DNA from 2 places in the Pseudomonas sp. DW-iso17 genome. Region 1 is predicted to be linked to the other one. Evidence: predicted binding sites of a transcription regulator. Region 1 holds the regulator's gene; the other holds the start of a gene.
The links. Region 1 encodes sigma-54, which starts transcription at its own class of promoters, with help from an activator protein. Its sites were predicted from a motif close to ANTGGCATNNANNTTGCTNT; they were not measured.
Positions count from the first base shown of each region.

Region 1 (15,125 bases):
AACAGAACGGGCGCCGCGAGCGCGGTGGGCATGGCGGCGGCGGGCGCACCGACTACCGTTATTTCCTCGCTGACGACCGTGCCATGGGCTATGCCCGTGAGGCGCTGCGCCAGGCATTGGTCAACCTGGAAGCGATTCCGGCACCCGCCGGCACCTTGCCGGTGGTGCTGGGCTCGGGTTGGTCTGGCGTGTTGCTCCACGAAGCCGTGGGCCATGGCCTGGAAGGCGATTTCAACCGCAAGGGCAGTTCCGCCTACAGTGGGCGCATGGGCGAAATGGTTGCGTCCAAGCTGTGCACCATTGTCGATGACGGCACCCTGGCCGGCCGCCGTGGTTCGCTGAGTGTCGATGACGAAGGCACGCCGACCGAATGCACCACCCTGATCGAAAACGGCGTGCTCAAGGGCTACATGCAAGACAAGCTCAACGCGCGCCTGATGGGCGTGGCGCGCACCGGTAATGGTCGTCGTGAATCCTATGCGCATCTACCAATGCCGCGCATGACCAACACCTACATGCTCGGTGGCCAAAGCGATCCGGCAGAAATCATTGCCTCGGTAAAACGCGGTATCTACTGCGCCAACCTCGGCGGCGGCCAGGTGGACATCACCAGCGGCAAGTTCGTGTTCTCCACCAGCGAGGCGTACCTGATCGAAGACGGCAAGATTACCGCGCCGGTCAAAGGGGCGACGCTGATTGGTAACGGCCCGGAAGCCATGAGCAAGGTGTCGATGGTCGGTAACGACCTGTCGCTGGACAGCGGGGTGGGCACGTGCGGCAAGGATGGGCAGTCGGTGCCGGTAGGTGTCGGCCAGCCAACCTTGAAAATTGATGCGATCACCGTGGGTGGTACGGGATCGTAGGAACGCAAGCTTCGGGTGGCGAAGACCGCCACCCGGGGAAGAGGATCAGCGCAGGCCGCGTTGAGTCTCGTCCAGCTCACGGATGTATTTGAAGATTTTACGGCTGGTGGCCGGCGCCTTGTTATGCGCCAGCTCGTGCTGGGCCTGACGGATCAGGGAGCGCAATTGCTGGCGGTCCGCGTCCGGGTAGTCCAGTACGAATTTCTCCAGCACCGCGTCATCGCCCGAGATCAGGCGGTCACGCCAACGTTCCAGGTTGTGGAAGCGTTCGTTGTACTGGCGAGTGGAGGCATCGGTTTGATCGAGCAAAGTCAGAATGGCGTCAATGTCTTGGTCGCGCATCAGTTTGCCGATAAACGAGATGTGCCGTTTACGCGCGATATTCGCGGTGTGCTTGGGCGCATCCGCCAGGGCCCGACGCATTTCGTCGGTCAGTGGCAGTTTGGCGACCAAATCCTTTTTGAGCGTTGTAAGGCGCTCGCCAAGGTCAACCAGAGCATGCAGCTCACGTTTGACCTGGGTTTTGCTTTTCTCCCCATCGAGGGAGTCGTCGTAAGAATCAACCATGGTGGCAGTCCGCAAAGAAACGCCGCCATGATAACCAGTCGGGGGCCGCTTGTCCGGCCCGGTCGCTCGATGGCCATTACCGAAAGCAGAATTTGAGTGGAGAAAACCATGAGTGCAGCCCAAAGCGTCGGTCCACAAGCGTTACCGGCCCTGCAGGAACAAGTCGAGCAGATCCTTGCCGAGGCCAAGCGCCAGGGGGCCAGCGCCTGTGAAGTGGCGGTGTCGCTGGAGCAAGGGTTGTCGACTTCGGTGCGCCAGCGGGAAGTGGAAACGGTTGAATTCAATCGCGACCAAGGGTTTGGCATTACCTTGTATGCGGGCCAGCGCAAAGGCTCGGCCAGCACTTCCGCCAGTGGCCCTGAGGCGATTCGCGAGACCGTCGCCGCAGCACTGGCGATTGCCAAGCACACCTCCGAGGATGAAAGCTCGGGCCTGGCCGACAAGGCGTTGATGGCCAAGGATGTGCAGGATTTTGACCTGTTCCACGCCTGGGATATCACGCCTGAGCAAGCCATCGAGCTGGCGCTGACCTGCGAAGCGGCAGCCTTCGATGCCGATGCCCGCATCAAGAATGCGGACGGCACCACCTTGAGTACCCATCAGGGTTGCCGCGTCTACGGCAACAGCCATGGCTTTATCGGTGGCTATGCGTCCACGCGTCACAGCCTCAGTTGCGTGATGATCGCCGAAGCCAACGGGCAGATGCAGCGTGATTACTGGTATGACGTAAACCGCCAAGGCGATTTACTGGCAGACCCTGCAAGCATTGGCCTGCGTGCGGCGCAACGGGCTGCGAGCCGCCTGGGCGCGCGCCCGGTGCCGACCTGCGAAGTGCCTGTGCTGTTTTCCGCAGAGCTGGCCGGTGGTTTATTCGGCAGCTTTCTCGGCGCGATTTCCGGTGGCAACCTGTATCGCAAGTCTTCGTTCCTGGAAGGCGCCATCGGCCAGAAGCTGTTCCCTGAGTGGCTGACCATCGACGAGCGCCCGCATCTGATGCGCGCGATGGGCAGTTCGTCGTTCGACGGCGATGGCCTGGCGACCTATGCCAAGCCGTTTGTCGAGCAAGGTGAGCTGGTGTCCTATGTGCTGGGCACTTATGCCGGTCGCAAGCTGGGCCTGCCAAGCACCGCTAACGCAGGCGGCGTGCATAACCTGTTCGTGACCCACGGTGATGAAGACCAGGCGGCGTTGTTGCGGCGGATGGGGCGTGGGTTGCTGGTGACTGAATTGATGGGCCATGGCCTGAACATGGTCACCGGTGACTACTCGCGTGGTGCGGCGGGCTTCTGGGTGGAGAATGGCGAGATTCAGTTCGCCGTCCAGGAAGTGACCATCGCGGGCAATATGCGCGATATGTTCAAGCAGATCGTTGCCGTGGGTAACGACCTTGAACTGCGCAGCAATATCCGCACGGGTTCGGTGCTTATTGAACGCATGACGGTCGCTGGCAGCTAATCCCTCCCGCACGTTCTGAAAGGCGCGCCATCGCAAAGATGGCGCGCCTTTTTTATTGCGCCTCTTTTGACAGGATTAATGGGCCACTCTTGTTTTGATTCTCAATATCATTTAATAATAAATATCATTACCGAATGAGTGTGTCTCATGAGTTCTGTCTTGCATGAGGATCCCTATCTGGAAAGCTGGCGTTGGATGAGCCGCCAGATTCGCTGTGGCCTGGATCCCAATGAACCCCGCCTGATTGAGCATTACCTGAACGAAGGTCGGTACCTGGCGTGTTGCACCGCAACCCATCCGTGGACCATCGCTGAAACCTCATTTCGTTTGTTGATCGACACCGCCGCTGATGTCGCCTTGCCCTGGCATTGGCGCTCTCTGTGCCTGGACCAGGCCTGGCGACCACTGCGCGACCTGGAAAAACTCTCCCACTGTGCCTGCCGCCTCAAGCGCTGGCAGACCTTTGCCTGGCAATTGGCGAGCTGCGAATTACTGCCTTCGATTTCCGTTTCTGACTTGGTGCAAGGATCTAATGATGAGTAACACCCGTATCGAACGCGACAGCATGGGCGAACTGCATGTGCCGCAAGAAGCTTTGTATGGCGCACAAACACAGCGTGCGGTGAACAACTTTCCGATCAGTCATCAACCCATGCCGGCGCAATTCATCCGCGCGCTGATCCTGGCCAAGACAGCCGGGGCCAAGGTCAACGTCGACCTCAAGCAAATCAGCGAAGGGCAGGGCAAGGCTATTGTCGATGCTGCCCAAGGATTGCTGGAAGGCGACTACATGCAGCACTTCCCGGTGGATATCTTCCAGACCGGCTCCGGCACCAGCTCCAACATGAACGCCAATGAAGTGATCGCGACCCTTGCCAGCCGTTTGCTGGGCGAGGCGGTCAACCCCAACGATCATGTGAATTGCGGCCAGAGCAGCAACGACATCATCCCCACCACCATTCACGTCAGTGCTGCGTTGGTGCTGCACGAGCAAACGTTGCCGGCCCTGCTGCATCTGGTGCAGGTCATCGAGCAAAAAGCCGAGGCGGTTCACCCGTTCATCAAGACCGGCCGCACGCATTTGATGGACGCCATGCCGGTGCGCATGAGCCAGGTGTTGAACGGCTGGGCGCAGCAGCTCAAGGCCAATATCGGTCACTTGCAGGACCTGCTACCGGCGCTGCAAGCATTGGCTCAGGGCGGCACGGCGGTCGGCACCGGGATCAACGCACACCCCGAGTTTGCCGGGCGTTTCAGCCAGCAACTGAGCCTGTTGACCGGAGTGAAGTTCACACCCGGCAAGAACCTGTTTGCGCTGATTGGCTCCCAGGACACCGCCGTTGCGGTCTCTGGTCAGTTGAAAGCCACGGCGGTGTCGCTGATGAAGATCGCCAATGACCTGCGCTGGATGAACTCCGGGCCATTGGCCGGCCTGGGTGAAATCGAACTGGAGGCGCTGCAGCCGGGCTCGTCGATCATGCCGGGCAAGGTCAACCCGGTCATCCCGGAAGCGACCGCCATGGTGGCCGCCCAGATTATCGGCAATGACACAGTGATCACGGTGGCCGGTCAGTCGGGCAATTTCGAGCTGAATGTGATGCTGCCGATCATTGCCCAAAACCTGCTCAGCAGCCTAGAGTTGCTGGCCAATGCCAGCCGGTTGCTGGCGGACAAGGCCATTGCCAGCTTCAAGGTCAACGAACCCAAGCTCAAGGAAGCGCTGTCACGCAATCCGATCCTGGTCACCGCACTTAACCCGATCATCGGCTACCAGAAAGCAGCTGAAATCGCCAAGAAGGCGTATCAGCAAGGCCGCCCGGTGATCGATGTCGCCCTCGAACACACCGACCTGCCTCGCAGCCAACTGGAAGTCCTGCTGGACCCGGAAAAGCTCACCGCCGGCGGCGTGTAATCAACGACCCCGCTTTGGAGGCTCACCATGGAGCACTGGAAACGCACGATCGAACGGGCCAATCGCTGCTTTATGGCAGGCGAGTTGGTTGACGCTCGCGAGGCCTATCTGCAAGCCCTGGCCCTGGCCCAAGTGTTGTTCGAACGCTGGGCGGATGCTGACGAAGCAGTGGCGGCTTGCGTCATTTCCCATCACAACCTGGCGGACCTGCACTTGCGCCTGAACCAGCCTGAGGAAAGCGCGGAATACCTCTGCGCTATCCATCAGCGCCTCTTACAGACCATGCAGAACCCGCGACTCAGCCCGTCACTGCGCGAGGCCGCGCTGCGCCAAAGCAGCAAGACCTACGTCGAGCTGCTGAATTTCATCAGCGATCACGGCGAGTACCCACGCACTCATCGGCTGCTGGGCAGTGCTGCGACGCCAACGTCCACGTCCCACTATGGAGCACATTGATATGACCTATACCTTGCCGGCCTTGCCTTACGCCTACGACGCCCTCGAGCCGCATATCGACGCGCAAACCATGGAAATTCACTACACCAAGCACCACCAGACCTACATCAATAACCTCAATGCTGCGGTCGAGGGGACTGAGTTCGCCGGCTGGCCGGTGGAGAAGCTGGTGTCCAGCGTCCAAACATTGCCGGAGAAATTACGCGCTGCTGTGGTCAACCAAGGAGGCGGGCATGCGAACCACTCGTTGTTCTGGGCAGTCATGTCACCGACAGGGGGCGGCAAACCCGAGGGCGCGCTGGGCAAGGCTATCGACGAGCAATTGGGTGGTTTCGACAGCTTCAAGGAGGCGTTCACCAAGGCGGCCTTGACGCGATTCGGCAGCGGTTGGGCCTGGCTGAGCGTTACGCCACAAAAAACGCTGGTGGTGGAAAGCAGCGGCAACCAGGACAGCCCGCTGATGAGCGGCAATACGCCGGTGCTGGGCCTGGACGTCTGGGAGCACGCTTACTACCTGCAATATCAAAACCGACGACCGGAGTACATCAATGCATTCTATAGCGTCATCAACTGGCCGGAGGTTGCCGCGCGCTATCAGGCCGCTTTGGCCTGACATTCACTACATAACAAGATCTAAGGCCGACTATGGGCACTCAAACACTGGCGATCGGTAGCGTGCGAATGTTTCGTTATGCGTTTGGCACGCTGCTGCTATTGGCAGGTACTGCGTTATTGGTGGCCCATGGGCTGGCCTGGTTGAACCTGGAACCGCGCATACTGCGTGCTTTGCAGGGTGGGGCGATCTGCGCGCTTGGCACGGCGCTGGGCGCGGTGCCGGTGTTGGTGATTCGGCGCATGCCGATGGCGCTTAGCGACTCCCTGCTGGGCTTTGGTGCCGGTGTGATGCTGGCGGCGACTGCGTTTTCTCTGGTGGTACCGGGCATCGCCGCCGCCGAAAGCCTGGGACTTTCACCTTGGGGCGCCAGTGGCTTGATCAGCTTCGGCATCATGCTCGGGGCGTTCGGCCTGTACCTCGTAGACCGCAAGGTTTCTGGCGCCAGCCCGGAAATGCTGGTGGGTACACCGGATAAACCGGTTATCCCGCCGCGTATTTGGTTGTTCGTGTTTGCCATCATTGCGCACAACATTCCGGAAGGCATGGCTGTGGGGGTTTCTGCGGGCGGAGGCATGGCGGATGCCGACAGCCTCGCCATGGGCATTGCCCTGCAGGATGTGCCTGAAGGGCTGGTGATTGCGCTGGTATTGGCTGGGGCGGGAATGTCGCGAATCAAAGCCTTTTTGATTGGCGCTGCATCAGGCTTGGTTGAGCCGGTATTTGCGGTGCTCTGTGCATGGCTGGTGAGCCTTGCCGAAGTGTTGTTGCCGCTGGGTTTGGCGTTGGCCGCCGGGGCAATGTTGCTGGTCGTGACTCATGAAGTCATCCCCGAGTCGCGCCGCAATGGCCATGAAAATCTCGCCAGCCTTGGGCTGTGCCTCGGGTTTTGCCTGATGATGGTGATGGATACGGCGTTAGGCTGAGGGTGGTTCCCTGTAGGAGGGAGCCTGCTCGCAAAAAAAAACGGAGAGCACTGCGTTAACCAGGATGCCCGCGTTATCGTTGACGTTTTTCGCGAGCAAGCTCCTACAGTAGGGTTATTCGCCTTCGTCGAAGTAGTTGTTGATCAACGCGACCAGTGCGGCCATTGCTTCGTCTTCTTGCTCGCCTTCGGTGCGCAGATGGATTTTGGTGCCTTTGCCGGCCGCCAACATCATCATCGCCATGATGCTTTTGCCATCGACCATGGACTCTGGCGTACGCCCAGCACGGATCTGGCAGGGGAACTGCCCGGCCACGCCGACGAATTTAGCCGACGCCCGGGCGTGCAAGCCCAGCTTGTTGATGATTTCAATTTCCAGAGCAGGCATCGCGCAGGTGTTCCTTTCAACTCAGGTCGCGGTGGCGAACCTGGACGTTCTTGAGGGTTTGTTGCAGCACCTGGCCCAGCCGTTCAGTCAAATAGACCGAGCGGTGGTGGCCGCCGGTGCAGCCAATGGCAATGGTGACATAGGCTCGATTGCTGGCGGCAAAGCGCGGCAACCATTTGAGCAGGTAGCTGGAGATGTCCTGGAACATCTCTTCCACATCCGGTTGTGCGGCCAGGTAGTCGATCACAGGCTGATCCAGCCCGGACTGATCGCGCAACTCCGGCTTCCAGTAAGGGTTGGGCAGGCAGCGCACATCGAACACCAGGTCGGCATCTACCGGCATGCCGCGCTTGAAGCCAAATGACTCGACCAGAAACGCCGTCCCCGGCTCAGGCTGGTTCAGCAGGCGCAGCTTGATCGCGTCGCGCAACTGATACAGGTTCAGATTGGTGGTGTTGATCTTCAGGTCGGCCAGGTCAATGATCGGCCCGAGCAGCTTGGTCTCGTCCTCGATGGCTTCGGCCAGGGAGCGGTTGGCGCTGCTGAGGGGGTGGCGTCGACGGGTTTCGGAGAACCGCTTGAGCAAGGTCTCTTCGTCGGCATCCAGGTACAGCACATCGCAATGAATGTGCTTGGCACGCACTTCTTCCAACAGTTCCGGGAACCGCGAGAGGTGGCTAGGCAGGTTGCGCGCATCAATCGAGACCGCCACCAGCGGCTGCGCCAATTCGGTATGGATCAGTGCGCGTTCCGCCAGCTCTGGCAGCAGGCCGGCGGGCAGGTTGTCGATGCAATAGAAGCCGTTGTCCTCAAGCACATTGAGGGCGGTGCTCTTACCCGAGCCGGAGCGACCGCTGACGATGATCAAACGCATGATTACTGCCCGTTTTGTTCATCCAGGACAACTTGGTACAACGCTTCATTGCTGGAGGCGCTGCGCAGTTTGTCGCGTACATCCTTGCGGTCCAGCATGCTGGCGATCTGCCGGAGCAGTTCCAGGTGCGCATCGGTGGCGGCTTCCGGGACCAGCAGCACGAAGAGCAGGTCGACCGGGGCGCCGTCGATGGCGTCGAAATCAATGGGGTGATCCAAGTGCAGCAAGGCGCTCACAGGTGTTTCACAGCCTTTGAGGCGGCAGTGCGGAATGGCGATGCCGTTGCCAAAACCGGTGGAACCGAGTTTTTCACGGGCAATCAACGCTTCGAAGACATCTTGCATCTCCAGATCCGGCACTTCGCGTGCGATCAGGTTGGCAATTTGTTCGAGGGCTTTTTTCTTGCTGCCGCCCGGCACGTTCACGAGGGAACGGCCGGGGGTCAGGATGGTTTCAAGTCGGATCATGGGGGGAGAGTTAACGACCTGTACCTTGCATCAGGTGCAGATTCTTTTCCTTATGCTTTATGAGTTGGCGGTCGAGCTTGTCGTAGAGCGAGTCAATTGCCGCGTACATGTCTTCATGTTCTGCATTGGCAACGAGCTTGGCATTCGGTACGTGCAGGGTGGCCTCGATTTTCTGCTTGAGCTTATCGACCTCCATGATGACCTGCACGTTGGTAATCTTGTCAAAATGCCCCGCAAGCTTGTTCAGTTTGCTCTCGGTGTATTCACGCAGGGGCTTGGTGACTTCCAGCTGGTGTCCACTGATGTTGACTTGCATACAGCTTCTCCTTCGTTGCCAGTGCATAAAGCGGTGGGCAGGAATACCCACCACTGGAACGCTGTGGCCCGCCCGTCACATCAAACGCTTACGCTCGCTGGATGGCGCGATCCCTAGGGACTCGCGGTACTTGGCGACGGTTCGACGGGCGACCTGAATGCCTTGTGCCTCCAGTAAACCAGCGATCTTGCTGTCACTCAACGGCTTTTTCTGATTTTCAGCGGCAACCAGTTTTTTGATGATCGCGCGGATCGCCGTGGACGAGCATTCACCGCCTTCAGAGGTGCTGACGTGGCTGGAGAAAAAGTATTTCAACTCATAAATACCCCGTGGGGTATGCATGAATTTCTGCGTGGTAACCCGGGAAATCGTCGATTCATGCATGCCGACGGCTTCGGCGATGTCGTGCAGCACGAGAGGCTTCATGGCCTCGTCGCCGTACTCCAGGAAACCGCGCTGGTGTTCGACGATCTGGGTTGCGACTTTCATCAGGGTTTCGTTGCGGCTTTGCAGGCTCTTGATGAACCACCGCGCTTCCTGCAACTGGTTGCGCATGAAGGTGTTATCGGCGCTGGTATCAGCGCGGCGCACAAAACCTGCGTATTGCGGGTTGACCCGCAGGCGCGGTACCGACTCCTGGTTCAGCTCCACCAGCCAACGTTCGTTGTCCTTGCGCACGATGACGTCGGGCACTACGTATTCGGCTTCGCTGGATTCGATCTGCGAGCCTGGGCGCGGGTTGAGGCTTTGCACCAGCTCGATGACCTGGCGCAAGTCATCTTCCTTGAGCTTCATACGGCGCATCAGTTGGCTGTAGTCGCGACTGCCCAGCAGGTCGATGTAGTCACTGACCAGGCGTTGCGCTTCGGTGAGCCATGGGGTCTTGGCCGGCAATTGGCGCAGTTGCAGCAACAGGCACTCGCTGAGTGTGCGGGCACCAATGCCGGCGGGCTCGAATTGCTGGATGCGGTGCAGGACGGCTTCGATTTCGTCCAGTTCGATATCCAGTTCCGGGTCGAAGGCCTCAAGGATCTCCTCGAGGGTTTCGTCCAGGTAGCCCTGGTTGTTGATGCAGTCGATCAGGGTGACCGCGATCAGGCGATCGGTATCGGACATCGGCGCCAGGTTCAGTTGCCACAACAGGTGGCTCTGCAGGCTCTCGCCCACCGACGTACGGGTGGTGAAGTCCCACTCGTCATCATCGTTGCTCGGCAGGCTGCTGGCGCTGGTCTGGTAGACGTCTTCCCACGCGGTGTCCACGGGAAGCTCGTTGGGAATGCGTTCGTTCCAGTCGCCTTCCTCCAGGTTGTCCACCGTCGGGGCGGTTTCCTGATAGGAGGGTTCCTGCACGTCGGGATTGGGTTTTTGCTCGATGTTGTCGGCCAGCGGGTCTGCATTATCGAAGTCGTCGCCTTCTTCCTGGCGTTCGAGCATCGGATTGGACTCCAGGGCCTCCTGGATTTCCTGTTGCAGGTCCAGGGTCGACAATTGGAGCAGGCGGATGGCCTGTTGCAGCTGCGGTGTCATCGTCAGCTGCTGGCCCATTCTCAGGACTAGCGATGGTTTCATGGCAGGGGCTTAACACCTTATTCGCCGGCGCAATGCGCCATCCACGACAGGGCGCGTGAGCGCCAAACATAAGCAAATTATATGCCTGATCTCGGGGCCTTTGCCTAGAGCGCGGTAACAATAAAAAAACCGAGGTTTCCATTGACTCCCGCGCGCTCCAGGGAAAAGCGCGATACCCCTGTGTTTACAGGCGGAACTCGTGACCCAGGTACACTTCCTTCACCAGCTCGTTAGCCAGGATAGTCTCGGCATCGCCTTCGGCAATCAGCTGACCATCGTTGACGATATACGCTGTTTCGCAGATATCGAGGGTTTCGCGCACGTTGTGGTCGGTGATCAGCACGCCAATGCCCTTGGCCTTGAGGTGATGGATGATCTGCTTGATGTCACCCACCGAAATCGGGTCGACACCGGCAAAGGGTTCATCCAGCAGGATGAATTTCGGCGCGGTCGCCAGGGCGCGGGCGATTTCCACGCGGCGGCGCTCACCACCGGACAGGCTCATGCCGAGGTTGTCGCGAATATGGTTGATGTGGAATTCCTGCAGCAGGCTTTCCAGCTCCTGGCGGCGGCCATCGCGATCGAGTTCCTTGCGGGTCTCGAGAATCGCCATGATGTTATCGGCTACCGACAGTTTGCGGAAGATCGACGCTTCCTGGGGAAGATAGCCAATACCTGCCCGTGCACGACCGTGCATGGGTTGATGGCTGACATCCAGGTCGTCGATCAATACACGACCCTGGTCTGCCTGGACCAGCCCGACGATCATATAGAAGCAAGTGGTTTTGCCGGCACCGTTGGGGCCGAGCAAACCGACGATCTGGCCGCTGTCGATCGACAGGCTGACGTCGCGTACCACCTGGCGGCTTTTATAGGCCTTGGCCAGATGCTGGGCTTTCAGGGTTGCCATTACTCGGCCTTCTTCTTCGGCTGGATAACCATGTCGATGCGCGGGCGCGGTGCAGTGACCTTGGAGCCGTTGGCGCGACCGGCGTTGGCGATCTGCTTGACGGTGTCATAGGTGATCTTTTCACCTTCGGTCGAGTTGCCGTCTGGGCTCAGTACCTTGGCCTGGTCGATCAACACGATACGATTCTGCTGGGCGTGATACTGGATAGTCTTGCCGTAGCCTTTCATCGGGCCGGTGTCGGTAGCGGACTGCTTCTGCTCGAAATAAGCCAGGTTGCCCACCGACGTCACCACGTCAATGTCGCCTGTCTGGGTGCGCGTCAGAGTCACCGTGTTGCCGGTGATCTTCATCGAGCCCTGGGTGATGATCACGCCGCCTGTATAGGTGGCAACACCTTTCTTGTCATCGAGCTGTGCATCGTCAGCCGAAATATGGATCGGTTGCTGGCTATCGTTCGGCAGAGCCCAGGCGCTCACGCTTCCCAGTGCTGCGCCCAGACCGAGCAAAATAGGGAGGGTTTTAACGAGCCTCATACTGTCCTCTTACGTTCGATAGCAGGTGTATCCTGCTTTCTTTCAAATACGCTTTCATTCCCTTGCCAGTCGATACACCGCCAGCGCCGTCGATTCTAACGTCTTGCTCGGTCTGCGCATATTGCTTCTGTGGGAATACGGTCATGCGACTGCTGGTAATGATGGTGTCGCGGTTCTGCGCGTCTGTACGTGCGACGCGAACCGAGTCGATCAGTTCAACTTCGGTGCCATCCGGGTTGACCTCGCCACGCTTGCTGGTGACGTGCCAGGGAAATTCGGTGCCGCGATACAGGTTCAGGTCCGGATTGGTCAGCAGGCTGACTTCGGAAGCCTTCAAGTGCTCGACCTTGTCCGATGTCATCTCATACTGCACCTTGCCGTCAGGCAGGTACTGAATGCTGTAGGCATTGGTGGCGTAATAGTCGATAAGACCTTCGTCAACCTGCGCAACAGGCTTGTCGAGGAAGCGCTCCGGGCTGATATTCCAGTAGCCCACCGCCAGGAGCAGCGCGGCGATGACCCCGAATAACAGGAAGTTGCGAATCTTTTTGCTCAGCATATAACGCTCTATAGGTAGGCGGCGTGGGCCGCTTCAAGGCTGCCCTGGGCACGCAGGATCAACTCGCAGAACTCGCGGGCGGCACCTTCGCCGCCACGGGCGGTGGTGATGCCATGGGCGTGTTCGCGGACAAACGCCGCGGCATTCGCGACGGCCATGCCCAGGCCCACCCGGCGAATCACCGGCAGGTCTGGCAGGTCGTCGCCCAGATAGGCGACCTGTTCATAGCTTAGGTTGAGTTGGCCAAGAAGCTCGTCCAGCACCACCAGTTTATCCTCGCGGCCCTGATACAGGTGAGGAATACCGAGGTTTTGTGCGCGGCGTTCCACAACCGGTGTTTTTCGACCGCTGATAATTGCGGTTTGCACGCCCGCTGCCATCAGCATTTTGATGCCTTGGCCATCGAGGGTGTTGAAGGTCTTGAATTCGCTGCCGTCTTCGAGGAAGTACAGGCGGCCATCCGTCAGCACGCCGTCAACGTCGAAAATCGCCAGTTTGATGTTTTTACCGCGTTGCATCAGGTCGCTGATCATTTACATCACTCCTGCGCGCAGCAAGTCGCCTAGGTTTAGGGCCCCGATCGGCCGATCATCGTGGTCGACCACGATCAGTGCACCTATCCGGTGGTCTTCCATGATTTTCAACGCTTCAGCCGCGAGCATTTCGGCGCGGGCGGTCTTGCCGTGAGGGGTCATCACGGCGTCGATGGTCGCGGTATGGATATCAATGGTGCGGTCGAGGGTGCGACGCAGGTCGCCGTCGGTGAATATCCCGGCCAGCCGGCCATCGGTTTCGACGATGGCGGTCATGCCCAAGCCCTTGCGGGTCATTTCCATCAGCGCATCCCGAAGCAGAGTGCCGCGTGGAACGCTCGGCAGCTCGGCGCCGCGATGCATGACATTTTCCACTTTCAGCAGCAGGCGACGGCCCAGTGCGCCACCCGGATGTGAAAATGCGAAGTCCTCGGCCGTAAACCCGCGGGCCTCCAGCAATGCCACCGCCAGGGCATCGCCCATTACCAGCGCGGCGGTGGTGGAGGAGGTGGGCGCCAGATTCAGTGGGCAGGCTTCGTGGGTCACGTGCACGTTCAGGTTGACGTCGGCAGCCTTGGCCAACGTTGACTCAGGGTTACCTGTGAGGCTGATCATCTGGATGCCCAGGCGCTTGATCAGCGGCAACAGGGTCACGATTTCGTTGGTGGTGCCGGAGTTGGATAGCGCCAAAATCACGTCATCCTTGGTGATCATGCCCATGTCGCCGTGGCTGGCTTCGGCCGGGTGCACGAAAAACGCAGTGGTCCCCGTGCTTGCCAAGGTCGCCGCGATCTTGTTGCCAATGTGGCCGGACTTGCCCATGCCGACCACCACAACGCGGCCCTTGCTCGCCAGAATCATCTCGCAGGCGCGCACGAAATCCGCGTCGATATGGGCCAGCAAGCCTTCTACGGCTTCAAGCTCAAGGCGTACGGTGCGTTGTGCGGATTGAATAAGGTCGCTGGATTGGCTCATGTCTGAAATCGTATAGCCTGACGAAAAGTCGGCGATTATAGCGGTAATGATCGATTCCCTCACGCAAGTTCGTCAGGCTTTGTGCGCGGGATAACTGAAAAGCACCGTGGGCAACATAGCAAGCAACGTTTTTTCCCTGTCTCAAATCTGAACCAGCGCTGTTCCGGCCTTGGGCGCTCTGTACCAGCAGTGATATAGTTCGCCGCCAGTTCGGTCCGCCCAACCCATGTGCTCAACTATTGCGCATCTGTTGAAAACCAAAGTCGCACACATGGTGTCTGAGTGAAAGGCTGCATCCCAAGGAGATTAGATGAGTGCCGATAACGCCTACGCGGTCGAGCTGAAGGGTCTTACCTTCAAGCGCGGGACGCGCAGCATCTTCAATAACATCGATATTCGCATTCCTCGCGGCAAGGTCACGGGCATCATGGGGCCTTCCGGTTGCGGCAAGACCACCCTGTTGCGCCTGATGGGCATGCAATTGCGCCCCAGTGCCGGGGAAGTGTGGGTCAACGGCCAGAACCTGCCGACGCTGTCACGCAGCGATCTGTTCGATGCGCGCAAGCATATGGGCGTGCTATTCCAGAGCGGCGCGCTGTTTACCGACCTCGATGTGTTCGAAAACGTGGCCTTCCCGCTGCGGGTGCACACCCAGCTGTCCGATGAAATGATTCGTGACATCGTGTTGCTGAAGCTGCAGGCCGTAGGCCTTCGCGGCGCCATCGACCTGATGCCGGACGAGTTGTCCGGTGGCATGAAGCGCCGTGTCGCCCTGGCGCGGGCCATTGCCCTCGACCCACAGATCCTCATGTATGACGAGCCATTCGTGGGGCAGGACCCGATCGCCATGGGCGTGTTGGTGCGCCTGATCCGCCTGCTCAACGATGCACTGGGAATCACCAGTATCGTGGTCTCCCACGACCTGGCCGAAACCGCGAGCATTGCCGACTATCTGTATGTAGTCGGTGATGGTCAGGTGCTGGGGCAGGGTACGCCTGAAGAGTTGATGAACGCCGATAACCCGCGCATTCGCCAATTCATGACCGGCAACCCCGATGGCCCGGTGCCTTTTCACTTTCCGGCGGCGGACTACCGCTCAGATCTTCTGGGGAAGCGCTGATGCGCAAGACATCTCTTATCGAGAAGGTTCGCCTTTTCGGTCGTTCGGGCATCGACATCGTCGAAGTGCTGGGGCGTTCGACCATTTTCC
Region 1 covers NZ_JBZXEA010000047.1:186,737-201,861, reverse strand. Annotated here, with positions in the region: gene tldD (metalloprotease TldD) at 1-863, shown strand, start outside; gene yjgA (ribosome biogenesis factor YjgA) at 909-1,430, opposite strand; gene pmbA (metalloprotease PmbA) at 1,539-2,885, shown strand; gene AC4PS6_RS27310 (hypothetical protein) at 3,033-3,428, shown strand; gene AC4PS6_RS27305 (class II fumarate hydratase) at 3,421-4,797, shown strand; gene AC4PS6_RS27300 (DUF2753 family protein) at 4,825-5,253, shown strand; gene AC4PS6_RS27295 (superoxide dismutase) at 5,255-5,866, shown strand; gene AC4PS6_RS27290 (ZIP family metal transporter) at 5,899-6,792, shown strand; gene AC4PS6_RS27285 (HPr family phosphocarrier protein) at 6,907-7,179, opposite strand; gene rapZ (RNase adapter RapZ) at 7,196-8,053, opposite strand; gene ptsN (PTS IIA-like nitrogen regulatory protein PtsN) at 8,056-8,520, opposite strand; gene hpf (ribosome hibernation-promoting factor, HPF/YfiA family) at 8,531-8,836, opposite strand; gene AC4PS6_RS27265 (RNA polymerase factor sigma-54) at 8,912-10,405, opposite strand; gene lptB (LPS export ABC transporter ATP-binding protein) at 10,590-11,315, opposite strand; gene lptA (lipopolysaccharide transport periplasmic protein LptA) at 11,315-11,848, opposite strand; gene lptC (LPS export ABC transporter periplasmic protein LptC) at 11,835-12,407, opposite strand; gene AC4PS6_RS27245 (KdsC family phosphatase) at 12,416-12,940, opposite strand; gene AC4PS6_RS27240 (KpsF/GutQ family sugar-phosphate isomerase) at 12,941-13,915, opposite strand; gene AC4PS6_RS27235 (ATP-binding cassette domain-containing protein) at 14,226-15,035, shown strand; gene mlaE (lipid asymmetry maintenance ABC transporter permease subunit MlaE) at 15,035-15,125, shown strand, end outside.

Region 2 (5,624 bases), on a different contig from region 1:
TCAAACGGCTTGGCCGCCTGGTCAATCACCGGCTCCGAGGAATTCAGGTTACTGGTGGAGTCGACCTTGGTGGATGCCTTGGGCGGCAGATTCGCCAGGTTCAGTTGCAGATCGACCAAGCCGCCCTTGCTGATCTTGCCATTATCGTCCGCGGCATATCCTTGCAGGCGCGAAGTGCCGGTGTTGTTGGTGATGTAGCCGTCCTTGTCCGCACGGAACGCACCACTACGGGTGTACTCCAGCGAACCGTCGCTGCCCTTCTGCACGAAGAAGCCACCGCCCTGGATCGCCATGTCGAGGATGCCGCCGCTACCGTTGACATCGCCCTGGGTGAACTGCTGGGACACCGCCGCCAGGTTCACACCGTTGCCGATGCTGTTCTGGCCGGTGCCCAGCTTGGAAGCCGCGTAGATATCGGCGAATTCCGCACGGGATGACTTGAAGCCAGTGGTCGCGACGTTGGCGATATTGTTGCCGGTCACGTCCAGTTGTTTGTTGGCCGCATAGAGGCCGCTAAGGCCGATATTAAAAGACATGTTTCTCTCCTTCTGCCGTATTTAGCCGGCTCTATGTACCGATAGTCTGAATTTGCGACAGCTTGACGCTGCCCATGCCGCCTGCAAGGTTGAGCAGCATTTCGCCGCCAGTCTTGCTCAGGGTCACACTGGTGACCGTGGCGGGCAGCGAAGTGGCCAAGGCCACTGCGTCGCCTTTGTCGTTCTTGGTGGTGGCGTTGAAGGTGTAGGTGCCAGCTGGGGCGACCTCGCCCTTGTCGTTCTTGCCGTCCCAGATAAAGCTTTGGGTGCCGGCACTCTGGGCGCCCATGTCAACGGTGCGCACCACATTGCCGTCTTTGTCGGTGATCTTGACGGAGACATTGCCCACCGCCGAGGTCACTGCCACCGAACCGGTCATGCTCTTGCTGGTATCCACCATGGCCTTGTCGGTCTGGATGATGATTGAGCGCCCCACCAGCGACGAAGCCTGCAGCGCCTGCGAGGAGCTGAAGTTGCTGGAGATGTTGTTCACCGAGTCATTCAGGGTGTTGATGCCTTCCAGGCTGCTGAACTGGGCAAGCTGCGCGACGAACGCGCCGTTGTCCTGAGGCGACAGCGGGTTCTGGTTTTTCAGTTGAGTGACGAGCAGTTGCAGGAACGCATCCTTGCCCAGCGACTGGTTGCCCGTCGCCGTCTTGGAAGCGTCACTGACGCTGCTGTTATTCGTCGCGGTCTTGACCTTGGAATTGAAAAGGTCCTGAACCGCCGTGTTGTTAGACGTATCAACGATGGCCATTATTTGGCGCCCCTTATCACTGACCCAGGGTCAGAACCTTCTGCATCATGGTTTTGGCGGTGTTCATCATTTCCGCGTTGGTCTGGAACGAGCGACTGGCGGAGATCATGTCAGCCATTTCCTCGACCACGTTGACGTTGGGGTAGTAGACGTAACCCTTTTCGTTCGCGGCCGGATGGTTGGGCTCGTAACGGGCCTCCAGGTTGCTCTGGTCTTCGACCACGCCCAACACCTGCACGCCTGAGCCGGCGGCGTCCTGGTTCTGGAACAACGAATCGCTGCCGTTTGCCTGACCACCCTGGAACATGGTGGCAAACACCGGATGGCGGGCGCGATACGTCTGGTCAATGCTCGACGAGACGGTCTCGGCGTTGGCGATGTTACTGGCGACGGTGTTCAAACGCGTGGTCTGCGCGCTCATGCCACTGCCGGCAATATTGAAAACACTGGACAGAGACATGGCTTACTCTCCACGCAGGGCTGACATCAGCCCTTTGAATTTGCTGTTGAGCAGGGTGAAGCTGGCCTGGAAGTTCACCGAGTTTTCGGCGTAGTTCGATTGCTCCAGCTGGGCGTCGACGGTGTTCTGGTCGATCGACGGCTGCATCGGCGTGCGATACAGCAGCGACTCGTCACCCTTGCTCAGGCCTTGCGCTTCGATATGACGGCTGTTGGTCATGTTCAAGGCGAAGGTGCCGTTCTTGGTCTTGTCCTGCTGTGCGGCGAGCACGGCGGAGAAGCCCAGGTCCCGAGCCTTGTAGTTCGGGGTGTCGGCGTTGGCAATATTGTTGGCCAGGACTTCGGCACGCTGGGCGCGGAAGCCCAGGGCTTGTTCGTGGATACCGAGCGCTTTATCGAAGCTGATGCTCATGGCGGAAACCTTTAGGCTGACCTGCTGTTCGTTAGCAGGGTTATAGCAAGGTGCATGCCAATCTTGCGGGAGCCCCTATATCAAGGGTTTGGAGGGGAGTCGACGGCGGCTATGCCAGAAAAGCGGCAAGCGATTTCCGCGTAGCGCCATTAAAGCGGCAATGGGCAGTTGCCGCTTTACGCCAGCTTGCCGAGAAAAAAATGTGGGAGCTGGCTTGCCTGCGATGGCGGAGTACCTGCCGACCAATTCATCGACTGACACAACGCCATCGCGGGCAAGCCCGGCTCCCACAGTTTTATTGCATACCCCAGGCTACTTGGCCTGGTAGATGATCCCCGGGCTGCATTGCACCATCTGGAAGTGATCCGGCAGCCCATTGAGCGCCTCGGAAGCACCGAGGAACAGATAACCTCCGCGCTTGAGCGTGCCGTGGATGCGCAACAGGATGTCCTTCTTCACTTCAGCCGAGAAATAGATCAGCACGTTGCGGCAGAACACCATGTCGAACTTGCCCAGGCTGGCGTAGCTGTCGAGCAAGTTGAACGAGCGAAATTCGACGCGGTTCTTGATCGGCGCCTTGATCGCCCAACGCCCCGCCCCTTTGGGGTCGAAGTAGCGTTGCAGGCGTTCCTGGGACAAACCTCGGCCCAGGGCCAGGCTGTCGTACTCACCGGTCTTGCAGTTGGTGAGCATGGTGCCGGACAGGTCCGTGGCCACAATTTGCGCGCCGGCTTTCAACTGGCCCATGTTGGTCCGCTCGAACTCATCGATGGACATCGAGATCGAGTACGGCTCCTGCCCCGAAGAACAGGCCGCCGACCAGATACGCAGGCGCTGGCCCGGGCTGGCCTTGATGGCTTCGGGCAACACTTTGTTCTTGAGCACTTCAAAGGGATAGGTATCGCGAAACCATAAGGTTTCGTTGGTGGTCATGGCATCGACCACCATTTCCTTGAGCCCACTGCGCGGCTGCCCCTGGATCCGCTGGACCAACTCACCCAGGGACTTGATGCCCTGCTGTTCCATCAGCTTGTTGAGACGGCTGGATACCAGGTACTGCTTGTTTTCACCGAGCAATATGCCACAGGCTTTTTCCAGGAAGACCCGGAACTGTTCGAAATCCAAATTACCCGTAGACAATGATGCCGCCTCTTAAATCGTGTGACCGCCGGGGGACATCCCCTAGCCGTGATCTGCTGCCTTGATCCGGTCGACTACCCGGGATGCGAGGTCATCAGGACGGAATTTGGCCAGAAAGTCATCCGCACCGACCTTCTTGACCATTGCCTGATTGAATACCCCCGACAACGAAGTATGCAGGATGATATGCAATTTTTGCATGCGTGGATCGTTACGTATCTCGGCCGTGAGCGTGTAGCCATCCATTTCCGGCATCTCGATGTCAGAGATCATCATCAAGAATTCTTCTTCGGGCTTCTTGCCTTCGTCCGCCAGCTTGCGCAGGTAATCCAGGGCTTGGCGCCCGTCATTTAGGGCCACCACCTCCACCCCGACGGTTTGCAGGCAACGCGTGACCTGCTTGCGCGCCACGGAAGAGTCGTCCACGGTCAACACGCGCAGCGAAACCGCCTTGTGTGCCGTTTCGGCATCCACCACCCCGACGGAGATGGTTTCCGAGGTGGGGGCCACTTCGGCGAGGATCTTCTCCACGTCGATGATTTCCACCAACTGGTTATCGACCCGCGTCACCGCCGTCAGGTAGTGATCGCGCCCCGTGCCCTTGGGCGGCGGATGGATCTCTTCCCAGTTCATATTGACGATGCGCTCCACCGAGCGCACCAGGAAACCCTGGGTCTTGGTGTTGTACTCGGTGATGATCACGAAAGGGTTCTGGCGGTCTTGCAAACCCGCTGCCCCCGTGGCCATGGCCAGGTCAAGAATCGGAATGGTCGCGCCCCGGATGTTGGCCACGCCACACACCACCGGACTGGACTTGGGCATGATCGTCAACTTGGGACATTGCAGCACTTCACGCACTTTAAACACGTTGATGCCATACAACTGATTGCCATCCAGGCGGAAAAGCAACAACTCCAGGCGATTCTGCCCTACCAGCTGTGTGCGCTGGTTTACTGAATCCATTACACCTGCCATGCCCAGACTCCTAAATCCTAGGGGTACGACGCGTACCCAACACTAAACGGCACGAGCTTTGCTATTTACTGAGTATGGATATTAAAACGACAGTTTCCCGACACCCTGGCCGCTCACGCTACCGCAGACTGCTCTGCGCCGCGATGGCGCTGCTTGTCTCGGGCCTGGGCGTCACGGCCCGCGCCGACAACGTTACCCTGCCTGATCTACTTATCGGCGTCACCCAAGGCTTTCTTGAGTTCACTGTAGAAGATTATCTGGCGACCACCCAGACGCCGGGGCGTTATGAAATTCAGGTCAACCAGTTGGACCCACGTTTGCGCATGCCAATGTGCGACAAGGAATTGACAGCCACCCTGGAAAGCCCCGCCCAGCCTATCGGCCGTGTGACCGTGAAGGTGCGCTGTGAGGGCGCCTCGCCCTGGACGGTATTTGTGCCGGCGCAGGTCAAGCTGTTTCGCGACGTAGTGGTAGTGGCGCGGCCATTGAAGCGCACCGGCATCATCGGCTACGACGATGTGGCGCTGCGCGAGAGGGACATCAGCTTGATCAACCAGGGCTACCTGACGTCACTGGACCAGGCCGTCGGGCAAAAACTCACCCGCCCCGTGGTCACTGACCAAGTCCTCACACTGGTTCATCTGGAACAGGCGGAGGTGATTCGCAAGGGTGACCAAGTGGTGATTTCCGCCAGCAGTGGCGGCCTGAACGTCAGGATGCCGGGCGAGGCGTTGTCCAACGGCGGCATGAGCGAACAGATCCGTGTCAAGAACCTCAACTCCAATCGCGTGATCAAGGCGCGGGTCACGGCGCCAGGCCAAGTCGAGGTGGCGCTATAGATGACTGGAATCAAATGCCAGCTTTTCCTACACTGTGTGCTGGATATTGAGCCGAACAGGTTTATTGTCAATCGAGCCTAAAGTTTGCCCGGGTATGGCCGAAAACATGGCAAGCGTCCAAATACCCAGAGGTTTTTCAACATGGTCATTGATTTCAGTCGTTTGAATAACACCCCGGCCTTGCCCGGCAATACGCGCACCGGCGGTGCCAAGGACAGCGTAGAAGCCAAGCCGCAGCCCTTGCCTGCCAAAGCAGAGCAGGCCGCCGCCAGCCAGAGTGGGGAATCGGTACACCTGAGCAATGAGGCTCAACAGTTGCAGAAGGTCACTGACTCGCTGCGCGATCAACCCGTCGTCAATAAAGCCCGCGTGGCCGAGTTGAAACAGGCTATCGCCGATGGCAGCTATAAAGTCGACAGCAACCGTGTAGCCAGCAAGCTGCTCAACTTCGAAGCCGAGCGCTAGGCAAAGGCCTGCGCAGGGCTTTTGGACGCTTAAAACCCAAG
Region 2 covers NZ_JBZXEA010000018.1:3,088-8,711, reverse strand. Annotated here, with positions in the region: gene flgE (flagellar hook protein FlgE) at 1-536, opposite strand, end outside; gene flgD (flagellar hook assembly protein FlgD) at 568-1,293, opposite strand; gene flgC (flagellar basal body rod protein FlgC) at 1,310-1,753, opposite strand; gene flgB (flagellar basal body rod protein FlgB) at 1,757-2,164, opposite strand; gene cheR (protein-glutamate O-methyltransferase CheR) at 2,477-3,304, opposite strand; gene AC4PS6_RS13955 (chemotaxis protein CheV) at 3,347-4,279, opposite strand; gene flgA (flagellar basal body P-ring formation chaperone FlgA) at 4,354-5,118, shown strand; gene flgM (flagellar biosynthesis anti-sigma factor FlgM) at 5,260-5,583, shown strand.
Region 2: the regulator sigma-54 is predicted to act here: its motif matches at 2,207-2,226, upstream of flgB (flagellar basal body rod protein FlgB).